DNA from 2 places in the Streptococcus sp. Marseille-Q6379 genome. Region 1 is predicted to be linked to the other one. Evidence: predicted binding sites of a transcription regulator. Region 1 holds the regulator's gene; the other holds the start of a gene.
What was found. Region 1 encodes Rex, which represses fermentation and respiration genes when NADH is low (regulators of the CRP and FNR family bind a similar motif). Its sites were predicted from a motif close to TTGTGAANTANTTCACAA; they were not measured.
Positions count from the first base shown of each region.

Region 2: a site for Rex is predicted at 2,198-2,215, ahead of lpdA (dihydrolipoyl dehydrogenase). Genes of this name have one in related genera too.

Region 1 covers NZ_CBCPLV010000002.1:583,350-588,991, forward strand. The annotation lists gene ACWPVZ_RS09305 (ribose-phosphate diphosphokinase) at 239-1,210, shown strand; gene ACWPVZ_RS09310 (cysteine desulfurase family protein) at 1,214-2,326, shown strand; gene ACWPVZ_RS09315 (DUF1831 domain-containing protein) at 2,328-2,675, shown strand; gene ACWPVZ_RS09320 (redox-sensing transcriptional repressor Rex) at 2,817-3,476, shown strand; gene ACWPVZ_RS09325 (gamma-glutamyl-gamma-aminobutyrate hydrolase family protein) at 3,469-4,164, shown strand; gene radC (RadC family protein) at 4,222-4,908, opposite strand; gene ACWPVZ_RS09335 (DUF7657 domain-containing protein) at 4,955-5,642, opposite strand, start outside.
Region 2 covers NZ_CBCPLV010000001.1:682,542-688,183, forward strand. The annotation lists gene ACWPVZ_RS03450 (DUF389 domain-containing protein) at 1-325, opposite strand, end outside; gene ACWPVZ_RS03455 (GlsB/YeaQ/YmgE family stress response membrane protein) at 1,106-1,345, shown strand; gene ACWPVZ_RS03460 (CsbD family protein) at 1,602-1,805, shown strand; gene lpdA (dihydrolipoyl dehydrogenase) at 2,372-3,712, shown strand; gene ACWPVZ_RS03470 (thiamine pyrophosphate-dependent dehydrogenase E1 component subunit alpha) at 3,817-4,890, shown strand; gene ACWPVZ_RS03475 (alpha-ketoacid dehydrogenase subunit beta) at 4,907-5,642, shown strand, end outside.

The sequences.
Region 1 (5,642 bases):
TTTAAACACATGCAGCTTCAAATACCACAAGTATTTAGAACTTCAGAGGATAATAGATTTCTCTAAAAACGCATACAAAGGCGTTTTATCTAACAAAGGTTCGGTATTTTTCACTAATATCATACTTTGATGGCTGAAATTTCTGCTTCTTTTTGCTAAAATAGAACTATCTGTAGTTTTATTACAATAGCCCTAACTAGGCTTAGCATCTTATTTTTTAAAAGGAGTCACCATCGTCATGGTACATCAAAAAGCAAACCCACAATTGAAATTGTTCTCGCTCAGCTCAAACCCAGAAATTGCTGAAAAAATTGCTGAGGCTACTGGATTGCCACTTGGTAAAGTATCTTCACGTCAATTTTCTGACGGTGAAATCATGATCAACATTGAAGAGTCTGTTCGTGGGGACGATATCTATATCATCCAATCTACTAGCAACCCTGTTAACGACCACCTTTGGGAATTGCTCATCATGATTGATGCCTGCAAACGTGCCAGTGCTAACTCTGTCAACGTTGTTATGCCTTACTTTGGTTATGCACGTCAAGACCGTATCGCTGCGTCACGTGAACCAATCACTGCTAAATTGATTGCCAATATGCTAGTTAAAGCTGGTGTCAATCGTCTCTTGACGCTTGACCTTCACGCTGTCCAAGTTCAAGGATTCTTCGATATCCCAGTAGATAACCTCTTCACAATGCCTTTGTTTGCTGAATACTACAACAAAAAAGGATTCACAGGAAGTGATGTTGTCGTTGTTAGCCCTAAAAACTCGGGTGTTAAACGTGCTCGTAGCTTGGCGGACTACCTTGATGCACCAATCGCTATCATTGACTACGCTCAAGATGATTCAGAACGTGAAGAAGGCTACATCATCGGTGAGGTTGAAGGAAAAACAGCAATCTTGGTTGATGATATCCTTAACACTGGTAAAACGTTTGCTGAAGCTGCTAAAATCCTTGAACGTGGTGGCGTTAAAGACATCTATGCAGTAGCTAGTCACGGTCTCTTTGCAGGAGGTGCTGCTGAAGTCCTCAACGCTGCCCCAATTAAAGAAATCTTGGTGACAGATTCAGTTGCAACTAAAGAAAAAGTTCCTACAAACGTTAAATACATTTCAGCAAGTAAGCTAATCGCTAACGCTACTACTCGTATTTTCGAACGTCAACCACTTAGCCCACTCTTTGCTTACACTGCAAACGAGGACTAAGCTATGGTTTATTTGGACAATGCAGCAACAACTCCTTTAAATACTGCTGCTATTTCAGCTATGACACATGTCATGACTGAAACCTTTGGGAATCCATCCAGCCTCCATGTTTACGGTCGACAGGCTTCTAAGGAACTTCGTGAAGCCCGTGAAGAAATGGCCAAACACTTTGAAGTCCCTGCTCGTAAGCTTATTTTCACTTCTGGAGGGACTGAAGGAAACAATACAGCTATCAAAGGTTACGCCCTAGCCAATCAATCTAAAGGTAAGCACCTGATTACAACTGCTATTGAACACCACTCTGTCCTTCACACTATGGCCTACTTGGAAGAGCGTTTTGGTTTTGAAGTAACCTATATTCAACCAGAAAATCAAGTCATTACTGCCCAACAAATCGCTGATGCCTTACGTGACGATACCATTCTGGTTTCTGTTATGTATGCCAATAATGAGACTGGCCAATTACTTCCTATTAAGGAAATTGGTGACTTGCTTGCCAATCACCAAGCTGCCTTCCACGTCGATGCCGTTCAGGTAGCAGGAAAGCTTCCTATTCACCCAGAGGAACTTGGAGCCGATTTTCTCTCTATTAGTGCCCATAAATTCCACGGACCTAAAGGTGTCGGCTTGCTCTATCATAACGATTTGCATTTTGACAACCTACTCCACGGTGGTGAGCAAGAAGAAAAACGCCGTGCCAGCACTGAAAATCTGGTCGGTATTGCAGGTATGACCGCTGCTTACAAGCATGCTAGTGACCACTACCAAGACAATTACCAACATGTTGAAACGATTCGTCAGTCCTTTCTAGATTCCCTTACCATTCCTTATGAAATTAATGGCGGAGGATCTAGCCTACCTCACGTTATCAATATTAGCTTTACTGGTAAGGAAAATGGGCCTCTCTTAACCTTGTTAGACCTAGCAGGCTTTGCTGTCTCAACAGGTTCTGCTTGTACTGCTGGAACTGTTGACCCTAGCCATGTCATCCAGGCCCTCTATGGCAAGGATTCTGACAAGCTAAAAACAGCCATTCGCATTAGTTTATCAGAGGAAAATACCGCTGAAGAACTCCAGGCCCTAGCAGAAAAACTTAATCAAATCATAGGAGACTAACATGGCATTTGAAAAAAGCATTCATTTGACTGACTGTAAGTACCGTTACACCATCAGTCCTAATGTCAAAAAATTCACTCTACGTGATACGACTTTTGTGCAAAATAAAATCGGAAACTACGAGTTGCACCGCCTTCTCGAAAAAGTGCCTAACTCAGGCGAAGGTTTCCCACTCAAAATCACTATTAACAAAGACTTGACCGGCTTCAAATTGTCTATCACAGACAAATCTGGCCTTCGTAACGTTAATATCTTTAAAAATGAAGATCACCACATCTTGCAAGAAAAATTCTACTTCTTGATGCAGAGTTTGGTTGATCGTAACGTTTTCGAGCAAGAAGAAGTCTAAGTTTTTTCTTACTACATAGAAATAGCCTATCCATGTGATAGGTTTTTTATATCGCCTCATCTACACTATTTTGTTGCAATCTTCACAAACTTTTCTTAAAATATAGGAGAATCATACTAATTAAAGAAAGGAAAGCGATCAATGACATTTGAGAAAAACATCCCAAACGCCACTGCCAAACGTCTCTCTCTCTACTATCGTATTTTCAAACGATTCCATCGTGAAAATATCGATAAAGCAAGCTCTAAACAAATTGCTGAAGCGATTGGGATTGACCCTGCTACTGTTCGTCGTGACTTCTCCTATTTTGGTGAGCTAGGTCGCCGTGGTTTTGGTTATGACGTAAACAAGCTGATGACATTTTTCGCTGAACTCCTAAATGACAATGCGACTACCAAGGTACTCCTCGTAGGTGTTGGGAATGTTGGGCGTGCCCTCCTCCACTACCGTTTTCAAGAGCGTAACCGCATGCAGCTGGTCATGGCTTTTGATACAGACGATAACGAATTGGTTGGAACTCAAACCGAGGACAAGATTCCTATCTATGGGATTTCCCAAATTAAGGACAAGATTGCCCAAGAAGATATCAAAACAGCCATCCTGACAGTGCCATCAGTTAAGGCCCAGGAGGTGGCTGATCTTTTGGTTGATGCCGGAATTGAAGGCATTCTCTGTTTCTCTCCGGTCAACCTCAATCTTCCACGCCATGTGGTAGTCCAATACGTAGACTTGACTAGCGAACTACAAACCCTACTCTATTTCATGAAAGAAGAAGAAAAATCAAGGAGAAACAATGACTAAACCAATTATCGGAATCACTGCCAATGTAAGGCCTAATCCAGCCCATGAAGACATCAACTGGTCCTATGCCCCATCTGGCTTTGTAGAAGGAGTTCAAAGAGCCGGTGGCCTAGCAATCCTACTACCAGTATCCGATCCTTCGGAAGCCAAGAACTACATCTCCATGATTGATAAGCTTATCCTGATCGGTGGGCAAAACGTTGACCCTAAATTCTACAACGAAGAGAACCATGCCAGTGAAGATGACTTCTTCCTCGAACGGGATATCTTTGAAATGGCACTCATCGAGGAAGCCACTAAGCAGAAGAAACCCATCTTTTCAATCTGTCGTGGAACCCAACTCATGAACGTCGCACTAGGTGGTAGCCTCCATCAAGATATTGAGCATCACTGGCAGGACAAGCCGTCTGATTACCTCTACCATGAGATGATTGTTGATGAGAACAGTAAGTTGGCAGAAATCTACGGACGTGAAACCTCTATCAACTCCTTCCACCATCAAAGTATCAAACACTTGGCCTCTGACCTTCGTGTCATTGCGCGTGACCCTGAGGACAACACCGTCGAAGCCGTTGAGTCAAATAGTCCAGACCTTCGTTTCCTTGGTGTACAGTGGCACCCAGAGCTTCTCCTAGACAAACGCGAAGAAGACCTCAAACTCTTTGAATACGTCGTTAACGAACTTTAAAAGCAACTGAGACTGTACTCAGTTGCTTTTCTCTTGTCTTTATCACATAGGTTCAACCTAAAGATCAAAATCCTCCCTCTCCTCACGAAAGGAATAATAGGTTGATTTTCCAACAATCAGATGATCAAGCAGACAAATCCCTAAGTCATCACAGGCCCGCTTAATCTTTTGAGTAAAATCGATATCATTTCGACTTGGATAGGCCTCACCTGACGGATGATTGTGAACCACAATCAAAGACGTTGCCATCAGATGACAGGCATAATGTAAAATCTCACGTGGCTCAGCAATCGAACGACGGACCCCACCAATAAAGACCGTCTTTTGCTGAATAATACGGTTCTGCGTATCCAAATAGATAGCCACCAGATGCTCCTGAGGCTTGTCCCCAATATCCAACATCATACGACGAGCCACCTGCTGACTGGACATAATCTGCTCAGAACGAGACAACTCAGCCTTCTCAATCCGCTTAGCCAACTCCACCATAGCCTTGAGCTCAATAGACTTCACACGTCCAATACCAGGAATCTCCTGAAGCTCATTCAAGGACAAACGAGACAAATCCGCCAAACTCGTCATCCCTTTCAAAATACGATTAGCCATAGATAAGACCGACTCAGACTTGGTCCCCGTCCGCAGCACTATCGCCAACAGCTCTTGGTCAGACAACACTTCTGCTCCTTTCTGCAAGAGACGCTCACGAGGCAAAAGCCCCGACTCCTCAGCTACAATACTATACATAAGAAAAAAACCTCCTACTTACTTATTCGTAAGTGGGAGGGGGAAGTTAATTCAAATATTCAAAGATTCTATTATTATCATTATCCTGATAAATCTCTGTAAATGACGAACCAAATTCTTTATTTAAGTCTCTAGTTGTCAAAATATATTTTACATTTAAGTCTTTTAACTCATTTATATTTAAGTTAATATTTACATTATCGGGAACTGGTGTAGTCATAGATGTGTTCTCGTTCGTTAATGAATATTTTAAGTGTGCATATCTATTCCATACATCTTCATATTGATTTTGCTTATCAATTTTAGACATAAGTTGTCTATCGGGATAAAATCTAACACCATCTATACTTTTAGCACCAAACATTTGAACAAAGTGATAGAGATTTGTAGAATCAGACATCCAAATCGCATTAGGATTTCTTCCTACAATGCTTTCAACTTCATGAGATAGTAATTTATTTTCAATAGCACCTATGCCATGTGTGAGTGGATTAACAGTCAATCCACTCACAGTTATAATGACTAACATAATAGGATAGAATACACCTTTTTTTCTATAAAGAATACAAATAAAAGCAATTAACATAATCACAATTAAAATAACGGATGTAAACCTTCCTAAATAATTCTTATAGATATCATCTGTTAGTCCTCTGTATAAGTAGAGTATCGTGACAATGAATAAAGATGGTAAAATTTTAGTTAACTTTACTCTCTCTAATTTATCCCAGATA
Region 2 (5,642 bases), on a different contig from region 1:
AAATGGGCGAAAGTAAAAAATAAAGTGTAGAGGCTAAAAGGCTTACTGCAACTTGAATAAAAAGAACTTTAAACGATTTTTTGAGAAGTTTTGTATCTAATATTGCTAACGCAAAACCTACTCCAAGGATAGGTGTCATCAATGGAGAAATCAACATTGCCCCTATGATTGTTGGAATAGAATTCATATTCAAACCAATAGATGCAATCAATATCGCACACAATAAAGTGGTTAAGTCACTTTTTGATAAATCTAAATCCTCATAGATTTTGTCCCTAAATTCTATTAGAGAATAAAGTTTACCATCCTTCAAAACTTTTTCCATAACAGTACTCCCTCTTTGTTAGTATAGTCACTTTTTAAGAAGTTACTCAATACTGTTTGACCTCTTCTGAAAGGAAAGAATATCTTGAGGGAACAACTTTTTAAGCTCACTCTTTGACGACGTATCTAAATCATTGGCCATTATTATTGTAACTTCTTTACGTGGGCGTGTTTTATATTCTACTTTCAATTTGTAATCAATTCATTACTCCTTATTAATGTTAAACTCCTACTGAAAATACCACAGTGTCTGGTATATTATTTATACTTCTTTATTAGATGGTTACTTTTTAAAGAAAAATCATGTAAGGGTTTCCATAATTCAATTATACATTTTATTTATGTTTTAGTCACTCTAACTTCTTAGGACTATTTTCTTTTGTATCTAAAACCTGATTAATCACATGGATGCACCAGTTTAATCAATCTTTTTATTCCTAAATTTTTCCATTTAGGAAATGCTCTTATAATTGTATAGCTAGGTGTAATTTATTCAAAGCTTCTCGTGTACACAAAAAAATTATGAGCTAAGCGAAATTACAAACTTACGCAAACGGTTGCAAAAACCACCGATAGTTTCCATACTTTCTTTGTAAGCGCAAACATTTTCATTGACTTATCAATTTGATTAACTTATACTGTTATTAACAGGTATATACTAACATTAATCTTATGATTGTTAAGATTAATATAAAAAATGTTTTAGCTAAAATGTAACTCTTTAGATGGTTTGATTTTCCAAACAATCTAACTTTCCTCTATGTAGAAAGGGGGAGACATTATGCTTTGGGCTATTATTGTCGGAGGCTTTATAGGTTTTATTGCTGGTGGAATCACTAAAAAGGGAGGTTCCATGGGAATAATTGCCAATATCTTTGCAGGTTTAATTGGTTCATCTGTTGGACAGTCACTCTTCGGTTCTTGGGGACCTAGACTAGCTGGAATGGCCTTAGTTCCATCAATTTTAGGGGCAGTTATTGTTGTTGCAGTAGTATCATTTTTCTTAGGAAAAAAAGAATAATTTTCAATATTTCGACAGGAAGACTCCAATCAACTAGCAAACTTAGTGCCGATAAATTAAAAAAGTGGTAAACATGGACTAGCTAATGGTTTATCAGCAAATAAAGATAACGTTAGTGAGGGTGTTCAAGCTGTTTATGACTCGACTTCAACACAAAAGCTATAATTTAACTTATCTTGTTATACTTAAAAATTTGAATGTATTGTTTAAGAGCGTTCATATTTAAAAATCTTTATGTCCAAAGGAGGATAAAATTATGTCAGTAGAAGAAAAACTTAACCAAGCTAAAGGCGCTATTAAAGAAGGTTTCGGAAAAGTAACTGGTGATAAAAAAACAGAAAAAGAGGGTGCTGCTGAAAAAGCAGTCTCAAAAGTGAAAGAAGTTGCCGAAGATGCCAAAGATGCTGTTGAAGGAGCTATCGAAGGTGTGAAAAATATGATTAAAAAGGACGATAAATAATTAAATAGTCAATTGATTTTTCACATAAAAGCTACAAAAGTTACTCTACAAAAAAATAGAGTTGTCATATTCTACTCCTAATTACTCACTTATAAGATTACTTTCAAAATAACTACAAATCGATATTCTTATAATATTATTCAGTTGAAAAATCAACTTTCTTTAGATTAATTTAAATTCCTTTTTAAATCCATATATATTCTTTCTAATAGTAAAAGCACTCTAATTTCTATAGTTTTATCCAAGCTATAGACGCTAGAGTGTTTTTTATAACATTTTGAAGAATTATTTAATGATTGGGGGAGGTTTGTATTTTTCTAGTTTTTATACAAATCAGCAAAATATAAGCGCTAACATCATCCCGAATAGGGAATGGCAAACGTTTGCATTACTTGTGAATATTTTCACTACCAAAGCATCACATTTTCAGTGAATTACTTGATTTTCATAAGTATTAGTTTTATAATCAAAGTATAGAAAACGCTTTCAAAAACATCTCCGAGTTTTTGTCCTACTTGAAGTGGTTCGGCTAACAGCCGACTTCCATTCTAGAAAGGAGTATTGTTTTGAGTCAATGTGATATTCTCATTATAGGGGCAGGTCCTGGTGGTTATGTTGCTGCTGAAGAAGCTGCCCGTTTAGGTAAAAAGGTAACTGTCATTGAGAAAAACTCCATAGGTGGCACTTGTTTGAACGTTGGCTGTATCCCATCCAAAGCCTATCTTGAACATGCTCATTGGTTATTAGCTGCTAAAGAAGCCTCTCAGTATGGAGTAACAGTTTTAAATGATAATCTTGATTTTCAAAAACTTGTTGCTCGCAAAGATCAAGTCGTAGCAACACTACAGTCTGGTATTCAATCAAGTTTTAAACAATTAGGGATCACCTATATTGAAGGTGAGGCAGCTTATATTTCTGATAAAACCTTCCAAGTTAATGGTGAAAGAGTCTCAGGTAAGTCTGTTATTTTGGCGACGGGGAGTCATCCATTTATTCCTCCTATTGCTGGTATTAACGATGTTGACTACTTGACAACAGATAGCTTTTTCAACTTAAAGGAACTTCCTCAACGTTTGGTTATCATTGGTGGGGGTATTATTTCCGTTGAGTTAGCTTTTGCCATGGCTCCACTTGGTGTGGATGTGACAATGATAGAGGTTGCACCAACAATTTTAGCAACTGAAGATGACGAAGCACGTTCCATTATTAGAGAAAAGATGGAACAACTTGGAATTACTATTCTGGAGGGAGTTAGCATAGATAGGGTTAAAGAAAATGCTGTAATTTTAGCAGATGGCAAGTCCTACTCTTATGATAACTTACTTGTAGCAACAGGGCGTAAGCCAAATATTGAGTTAGCCCAAATGATGGGCTTGGAGCTGACCGAAAAAGGCTTTATTAAGGTAGATAGTTATTACGAGTCATCTCAATCAGGTGTTTATGCGATTGGGGATTTGATTCCTGGATATATGTTAGCTCATGTTGCTAGTAGCGAGGGAATCAAAGCTGTTCGAGCCATTTGTCGTCAGGCTGAGGAACCGGTTGATAATTCAAGTGTTCCACGGTCTCTCTTTACAACGCCAGAGATTGCTTCCTTTGGCTTGTCAGAAGAGGAGGCGGTACAACAAGGATATGATATATCAGTTGGTCAACTTCCTTATGTTTATAATGGTCGAGCCATTGCGTCTAATTCAGCAAAAGGTTTTGTTAAAATTGTCTCCGAAAAACGCTATCACCTACTATTAGGTGCCGTTATCGTTGGTCCACATGCAACTGATATTCTACAATCCTTGATTGTCTTGAAAGATGCTGAAGGAACACTTGATCAGCTTGATAAGACAATTTTTGCACATCCAACAATTTCTGAATTGGTTCAGGAAGTTGTAAGACTGATTTTAAGGTCCTAAGGTCGATGGATAGGTTTAGCACAGCCATTCTCATTTTTTCAAATCTATATATCTGTCAATAATATTTGTTTTTTATAAAGCTCTCTATAGAAGGAGGAAACAATATGACACATTATCAAGAATTGCCACAAGCCCTAATGAAAGAAAAACATCAGGGACAAACCTTAACCAAGGAAGAAGTTAAGGTTCAAACTGCCCATGATCTTGGTGTGGAAAATGTTTCAAAAGAAGAGGCTAAATCCATGTATAAGACTATGTGGGATATTCGAAATTTTGAAGAAAATGCACGACATTTCTTTTCAATCGGTCAAATTCCAGGATTTGTTCACCTTTACTCAGGTGAGGAAGCTATTGCGACTGGGGTATGTGCTAACTTGACTGATAAAGACTACATTACTAGCACACATCGAGGACATGGACACTGTGTGGCTAAAGGTGGAGACCTTAAAAAAATGATGGCTGAAATCTTTGGTAAGTCTACTGGGCTTGGTAAAGGTAAGGGTGGCTCTATGCATATCGCTGACTTGGATAAAGGAATCCTTGGTGCTAATGGTATGGTAGGCGGAGGCTTTGGTCTTGCGACTGGGGCTGCTATGCGCAACAAATATCTAAAGACTGATGATGTTGCTGTATGTTTCTTTGGTGATGGTGCTGCCAATGAAGGTAATTTTCATGAGTGCTTAAACATGGCCTCTATTTGGAATCTACCTGTGGTATTTGTAAATGAAAACAACCTTTTTGCAGAATCAACACCACAATGGTATTCATCAGGTTCTCCAACAATTGCTGAACGTGCACAAGCTTACAATATGCCTGGAGTTCGCGTTAATGGTAAGGACTTATTTGCTGTTTATCAAGTGGCTAAAGAGGCCATTGAACGTGCGCGTCGTGGAGATGGTCCAACGTTAATTGAAGCTATTACTTATCGTAACCATGGCCATTTCGAAGGAGATGAGCAAAAATACAAAGCACCAGATGGAATCGAAAAAGAATGGGCAGATGTGGATGCCTTGGAAGTATTTCGTGACCTGGTAACTGAAAAGGGTATCCTTAGCCAAGATGAATTGGATGAGATTGTTGCCCAATCACAAAAAGATGTTGAAGATGCAATCCACTTTGCTCAAGAGAGCCCAATTCCAAAAGAAGAAGCTCTCTACGAAGACGTATTTGCAGACTGATTGAGGAGGATTCATAATGACTAGAGAAACATTATTTATGAAAGCCATCAATGAAGGGCTCGATCAAGCCATGGAAAGAGACGAGCGAGTTGTTCTCCTAGGAGAGGATATCTCAGGTGGTGTTAATGTTGAACACTTAGAAAATAATAACGAGGATGCCTGGGGCGGTGTCATGGGTATCACACGAGGATTGATGCCGAAATATGGCAGGGAACGTGTTATTGATACTCCGATTTCTGAGCACGGCTATTTATCAGCTTCGGTGGGGATGGCGCTTACGGGACTAAGACCTGTACCAGAGTTGATGTTTAATGATTTTATTGGATTCTGTTTTGATGCCCTATTAGGACAGGCTTCTAAGATGCGTTACATGTTTGGCGGTAAAGCTAAAGTTCCCATGGTTGTTCGTACTATGCACGGGGCAGGTGCTTCAGCTGCTGCGCAACACTCTGGATCCTATTACGGTTTATTTGGATCGATTCCTGGTATTAAGGTGGTCGTTCCTGCTACTCCTTATGATGCCAAAGGATTACTCCTAGCATCAATAGAGGATGATAATGTAGTTATCTTTTCTGAAGACAAAACCCTCTATGGCTTAAAAGGGGAAGTGCCAGAAGAATACTATACTGTACCAATTGGTAAGGCTGCCGTTCGTAGAGAAGGTAAGGATTTAACAATTGTGACAATTGGTAAGATGTTGTATGTAGCCTATGAGGTCGCCGACCGCTTAGCAAAAGACAACATTTCTGTAG